Linked DNA regions of Longispora fulva. The protein of the gene in region 2 binds, or shares a complex with, the protein of the main gene of each other region. Links are inferred from orthologs where the notes say so. Each region holds a gene or a part of one and is shown on either strand. Other genes may lie near its edges.

The links. Proteins that work in one complex are often made in the same cells at the same time.
Region 1: the proteins of uvrB (region 2) and pcrA are in contact, whole or in part, in a crystal structure (PDB 7EGT), measured with the Thermus thermophilus proteins. The link is inferred for Longispora fulva from one-to-one orthologs. Residues at the interface, in WP_096411307.1 of Thermus thermophilus: Glu23, Leu25, Arg26, Asp27, Gly28, Glu29, Arg30, Phe31, Arg55, Glu326, Asp327, Phe328, Glu379, Ser382, Gln383, His398, Gly400, Arg401; in WP_096412145.1 of Thermus thermophilus: His654, Arg656, Phe657, Gln666, Asp668, Glu669, Lys680, Arg681, Leu682, Ser683, Lys685, Tyr686, Ala687.

Annotation. Positions count from the first base shown.
Region 1 is NZ_JADOUF010000001.1:6,846,371-6,849,381, reverse strand. It holds pcrA (DNA helicase PcrA), read right to left. Parts: upstream 2,651-3,011; coding sequence 350-2,650; downstream 1-349. Other genes in the region: IW245_RS31450 (helix-turn-helix domain-containing protein), read right to left, coding at 2,683-3,011; IW245_RS31460 (ribosomal maturation YjgA family protein), read right to left, coding at 1-150. UniProt on the Escherichia coli protein: A helicase with DNA-dependent ATPase activity. Unwinds DNA duplexes with 3'-5' polarity. Translocates on single-stranded DNA with 3'-5' polarity. Initiates unwinding more efficiently from a nicked substrate than double-stranded DNA.
Region 2 is NZ_JADOUF010000001.1:7,966,619-7,969,974, reverse strand. The notes cover bases 259-3,178. They hold uvrB (excinuclease ABC subunit UvrB), read right to left. Parts: upstream 2,810-3,178; coding sequence 707-2,809; downstream 259-706. Other genes in these bases: IW245_RS42505 (GNAT family N-acetyltransferase), read right to left, coding at 259-710. Outside these bases: more of IW245_RS42505, read right to left, coding at 6-258; coaE (dephospho-CoA kinase), read right to left, coding at 3,247-3,356. UniProt on the Escherichia coli protein: The UvrABC repair system catalyzes the recognition and processing of DNA lesions. A damage recognition complex composed of 2 UvrA and 2 UvrB subunits scans DNA for abnormalities.

The DNA of each region.
Region 1 (3,011 bases), 1.1 Mb from region 2 along the record:
CAGCACGGCCGCGTACACGATCGACGCGTACAGCGCCGTGCCGGAGTACTGCCGGAGCGCCCCGTCGTCGACGGCGCGGATCGCGAGCGCGACGGCCAGGAACCCGGCGCCGGACCCCACGGCCGCCACCCTGGCCCATCTCGGTGTCATGCCCAGAGGCTAGGCGCACCGACGACGGCAGCCGGAAGCCTCGCACCAGATCGAACCAGGCCCGCCACAGGTCCTCCACACCTCCGGAAGCGCCCGCCTCACCGGCCCGCGCAGCCCCGGCCACGGCCGCACCGTCCCGGTCAGGGCAGCAAAGCCCCGGCCAGGCCAGCGGCACAACCACGATGGTCGGGGAACCCGGTCAGAGCTTGGCGACCGGAGCGTGCCGGAGCATCAGCCACAGGGTCTGGTTACCGAAGTCGATCTGGGCCCGGGCCTTCGCCCCCATGCCCTCCACGGCCAGCACCCGCCCCAGCCCGTACTTGTCGTGGTTGACCCGGTCCCCCGGCACCAGGTTCGGCACCTTCGCCAGGTCACTGGCCGACTTGAGCATCCCGGAGTCGAGCCCGAGCCGGGCTGCGATCCCGCGCGCCCCGGTGGATCCCGAGCCCCCGCCGCTCACCGTCACCCCGGCGCCGATCCCGATCCCGGTGGTGCCCGTGCCGTACTCCCAGCGCAGCAGGTCCGGCGGCAACTCCTCCAGGAACCGCGACGCCGGGTTGTACTGCGGCTGCCCCCACGCGCTGCGGGTCACCGCACGCGACAGGTACAGCCGCTGGCGGGCCCGGGTGATGCCCACGTAGGCGAGCCGGCGCTCCTCTTCGAGTTCCTTGGGCTCGCCGAGCGCCCGCATGTGCGGGAACACTCCGTCCTCCAGGCCGGTGAGGAACACGACGGGGAACTCCAGGCCCTTGGCGGTGTGCAGGGTCATCAGGGTGACCACGCCGGCGTCGTCGGTGTCGGACGGGATCTGGTCTGCGTCGGCGACGAGCGCGACCTGCTCCAGGAACCCGGCGAGCGTGGCGGCGACCACCGGCCCGCCGGCGTCGGCGTCGACGTCCTCCTGCAGTGCCTCGACCCGTTCCGTGTACTCCCGGGCCACGCTCACCAGCTCCTGCAGGTTCTCCACCCGCCCGGCGTCCTGGTGGTCCTCGCTGTTCTCCAGCTCCTCCAGGTACCCGGTGCGCGACAGCACCGCCTCCAGCACCTCCTCCGGGGGCGCGACCTCGGCGAGGGCCCGCAGCTCGTCCATCAGGTCGACGAAGCCGGCGATGGCGTTGGCGGACCGGGCTGCGATGCCGGGCGCCTCACCGGCGCGGTGCAGGGCCGCGCCGAAGGAGATCCGGTCCCGGAAGGACAGTGCCTCCACGCACGCCTCGGCCCGGTCGCCGATGCCGCGCTTGGGGGTGTTCAGGATCCGCCGGATGCTGACCAGGTCGTCGGGGTTGGCGATCGCGCGCAGGTAGGCCAGCGCGTCGCGGACCTCCTTGCGCTCGTAGAAGCGGACGCCGCCGACGACCTTGTAGGGCAGGCCGACGCGGATGAACACCTCCTCGAACACCCGGGACTGGGCGTTGGTCCGGTAGAACAGCGCGATGTCGGCGGGGCGGACCTCCTTGGTGTCCACGAGCCGGTCGATCTCGCGGGACACCCAGCTGGCCTCGTCGTGTTCGGTGTCGGCGACGAACCCGACGATCTGCTCGCCGTCGCCGGCGTCGCTCCACAGCCGCTTGGCCCGGCGGTCGGAGTTGCGGGAGATGACGGCGTTGGCTGCCGACAGGATGGTCTGGGTGGACCGGTAGTTCTGCTCGAGCAGGATGGTCCTGGCCTGCGGGTAGTCCCGCTCGAACTCCAGGATGTTGCGGATCGTCGCGCCCCGGAAGGCGTAGATGGACTGGTCGGCGTCACCGACGACGCACAGCTCGCCGGTGTCCCCCACCAACTCCCTCACCAGGGTGTACTGCGCGATGTTCGTGTCCTGGTACTCGTCCACCAGCACGTGCCGGAACCGCCGCCGGTAGTGCTCGGCCACGTCCGGGAACGCCTGGAGCAGGTGCACCGTGGTCATGATGATGTCGTCGAAGTCCAGGGCGTGCGCCTCGCGCAGCCGGCGCTGGTACAGCGCGTACACCTCGGCCAGGGTGCGCTGCGCCGGGCCCTCGGCCTTCGTCGAGAAGTCCTCCGGGTCGACCAGCTCGTTCTTCAGGTTGCTGATCTGGGCGGCCAGGCCCCGGGCCGGGTAGCGCTTCGGGTCGAGGTCCAGCTCGCGGGCCACGAGGGTGACCAGGCGGCGGGAGTCGTCGGCGTCGTAGATCGAGAAGGTGGACTTGAGGCCGGCGTGGACGTGCTCGGCGCGCAGGATCCGCACGCAGGCCGAGTGGAACGTCGACACCCACATCATCCTGGCCCGGCCGCCGACCAGGTGCGCGACCCGCTCCTTGAGCTCGCCGGCCGCCTTGTTGGTGAAGGTGATGGCCAGGATCTCGCCGGGCTGCACCCCCCGGTTGGCCAGCAGGTAGGCGATCCGGTGGGTGAGGACCCGGGTCTTGCCGGAGCCGGCCCCGGCGACGATCAGCAGCGGCGTGCCGGCGTGCTCCACCGCCGCACGTTGCTGGTCGTTGAGTCCGTCGAGCAGGGGCGAGGTGTCAAACAACGTGTCCATCGCCTCGAAGTCTAGGCCTCGCCCCTGACAAATCACTCGACGGCTTCCAGCCCCCTCCGGTACACGTCGATCGCCTCGGCCTCCCGACCAACGGCCCGCAGCAGATCGCCCAGCTCACGCGCCACGGTGCAGGCCTCCAGCCCGACGGAAGCGCCCAGGGCGGCCCCCAGCTCGCGTTCGGCCCCGGACAGGTCGCCGGAGTCGCGCGCGATCAGGCCCTTGATCCGGTACGCCACGGCCGGCTCAGCCTCCGCGGCCACCCCGAGCGCCTCGCCGGTCCGGCCGGTCCGCCAGAGCGCCTCGGCGAGTTCCCCCGCGACGGCGGCGCCGAGCAGTTCCCTGGCCTCGGTGAGTTCGGTGA
Region 2 (3,356 bases):
CCCGGTCAGACGCTCTCGCGGCGCACCGAGCCCCCCAGTCCCCCCGGCCTCTGCCCGTGGATCGTCACACCCGCAGGCAGAGCCACCTGCCGCACCATCCGGACCTCGTCGAAGCGCACCTCGCCCACCGCGAGGCCGTTGGGCACCACGCCGTACACCGTGAAGCCGCAGTCCTCGTAGAGCGCCACGGCGGCGTGGTTGTTGCCCCGCACCGACAGCAACGCCACCTCCACGCCGACGGCCGTCACCGCCTCGACCAGCCGGGTGACCATCCGCCGGCCCAGGCCCAGCCCGCGCGCGGCCGGGTGCGCCATGATCCGGGTCAGCAGGGCCGTGTGCCCCTGCGGGCCGGGGACCTCGCGGATCCACGCCCCCAGCGCCTCGATCCGGCCGTCGACCCGGCAGAGGAGCATGCCGGCCCGGCCCTGGGCGATCCGGTCGAGCAGGGAGTCGACCCAGGCGTCGACCTCGGCGCGGTCGGGGACCGCCAGAAAGCCGATGGCCCCGCCGGCGGCGACCACGTCCGACACCACCCGGTGGATCCCGGCCCGGACCGCCAGGTCACCGCCCGCCAGATGATCGCCCGCCTCGACATCGTCCGCGTCGGAGTCGCCGCGAGGTCCCGGCCGACGCGGCACGGCGAGCCACTCCTCACTGACCCGCCCGACCACGTCCGCCGCGCCTTCCCCCGGCCCCTCCGCGCCGGTCACACCCCCGCCGCGTCGAGCTGCCGCAGCTCCTTCTTCAACTCCTTGATCTCGTCCCGGATCCGCGCGGCCACCTCGAACTGCAGCTCGCGCGCCGCCCCGAGCATCTGCTCGTTGAGCTGCCCGATCAGGTCGGCCAGATCGGCCCGGGCCATCCCCGGCTCCGCCGCCGTCGTGCTCCGGATCCGTCCGCTACCCGGCGAACCCGGCACCGGCGACTTGCCCCGGGACAGCTGACGACCGCCGCCGACCAGCGCCGCGTCCGTCTCCTCGGCCTCCCGGTAGATGCCCTCGAGGACGTCGCGGATCTGCTTGCGCAGCGGCTGCGGGTCCACCCCGTGCGCCTCGTTGTACGCGATCTGCTTCGCACGCCGGCGGTCCGTCTCGTCCAGCGCCTGGGCCATCGACGGCGTGATCTTGTCCGCGTACATGTGCACCTGGCCGGACACGTTACGCGCGGCCCGCCCGATGGTCTGGATCAGCGACGTCGCCGAGCGCAGGAAGCCCTCCTTGTCGGCGTCCAGGATCGCGACCAGGGACACCTCCGGCAGGTCCAGGCCCTCACGGAGCAGGTTGATGCCGACGAGCACGTCGTAGTCGCCCTTGCGCAGCTCGCGGAGCAGCTCGACCCGGCGAAGGGTGTCGACCTCCGAGTGCAGATACCGCACCCGGATGTCGTGTTCGAGCAGGTAGTCGGTGAGGTCCTCGGCCATCTTCTTCGTGAGCGTCGTGACCAGCACCCGCTCGTCGCGCTCCGAGCGGACCCGGATCTCGTGCATCAGGTCGTCGATCTGGCCCTTGGTCGGCTTGATCACCACCTCGGGGTCGATCAGGCCGGTCGGCCGGATGACCTGCTCGACGAACTCGCCCTCCGTCTTGCGCAGCTCCCACGGGCCGGGGGTCGCCGACAGGTACACCGCCTGGCCGACCCGCTCGGTGAACTCGTCGAACCGCAGCGGCCGGTTGTCCATCGCCGACGGCAGCCGGAAACCGTGGTCGACCAGGGAACGTTTCCGGGAGGCGTCCCCCTCGTACATCCCGCCGATCTGGGGGATCGTCACGTGCGACTCGTCGATGACCGTGAGGAAGTCCGCCGGGAAGTAGTCGAGCAGGCAGTGCGGCGGGCTGCCGCCGTCACGGCCGTCGATGTGCCGGGAGTAGTTCTCGATGCCGGAGCAGAAGCCGACCTGGCGCATCATCTCCAGGTCGTACGTCGTGCGCATCCGCAGCCGCTGGGCCTCCAGCAGCTTGCCCTGCCGGTCCAGCTCGGCGAGGCGCTCGGCGAGCTCCACCTCGATCTGGCCTATCGCGCGCTCCATCCGCTCCGGGCCGGCCGCGTAGTGGGTCGCCGGGAACACCACCATCGAGTCGACCTCGCGGACCACGTCGCCGGTCAGCGGGTGCAGGTAGGACAGCTTCTCGACCTCGTCGCCGAAGAGCTCGATCCGTAGCGCCAGCTCCTCGTACGCCGGAATGATCTCGATCGTGTCCCCGCGCACCCGGAAGGTGCCCCGGACGAACGCCACGTCGTTCCGCGTGTACTGGATGTCGACGAGCCGACGCAGGAACGTGTCCCGGTCCAGCTCCTCGCCCATCTTCACGACGGCGGCCCGCTCCAGGTACTCCTCCGGCGTGCCCAGGCCGTAGATCGCGCTCACGGTGGCCACCACGATCACGTCCCGGCGGCTGAGCAGACTCTTCGTGGTCGAGTGCCGCAGCCGCTCGACCTCCTCGTTGACCGAGGAGTCCTTCTCGATGTACGTGTCCGACTGGGCGATGTACGCCTCGGGCTGGTAGTAGTCGTAGTAGCTGACGAAATACTCGACAGCGTTGTGCGGCATCAGCTCGCGGAACTCCGTCGCCAGCTGCGCGGCCAGGGTCTTGTTCGGGGCGAGCACCAGCGCTGGGCGCTGCAGCTCCTCGATCAACCACGCCGTCGTGGCGCTCTTGCCCGTGCCCGTGGCGCCCAACAGCACCGAATGCTCCTCGCCGCGCCGCACCCTGGCGGCCAGCTCGGCGATCGCGGTCGGCTGGTCACCAGCCGGCTTGTACTCACTCACAACCTCGAAACGGCCCGATGCCCGGGGGATGTCCAGCGCCATAGAACCCACCGTACGCGCCAGGTACGACAACCCCGATTTACGATGCGCCAACAAGGCCCAAAAGCATTGTGCCCCCAAGATCCCGGGGCTAGCCTCGATCGTGCAGCAGGCGGTGGCGGCCTTTCCCGGCGGATGACCTCGGTCAGAGCCCCGGGCACCGGTCGCAGCTCCCGACCCCACACGTCGGTGAGCGCATCGGGCGTCGGTCGACCTCGTGTCGCCCGGGGTCGTCGAGCCTGCCAAAAGGGAGAGCTTTGCCCCACCCGGCAAAGCTCTCCTCTTTTGGTGGGTGGGGCCCGCTGAGGGCGACGATGCGTGCGTTGTCGGCACGCCTGAATACAACACCGGTATTCAGGCGCACCTCCGCCTTCGCCTCCCCGCCCTCAGCGGGCCAAGACGTTGAGATCACAATCCCTTTTTTGGTTACGAATGTGGTGCTAGCCGGTCGCGGCGGTCGGGGCCCAGCCTGTGGTCGCCGCCCACTTCTCCGCCAGGGCGCCAGCCTCGTCGAACCAGGGCTCCTTGGCGTCCGCGTAGTCGTTCACCG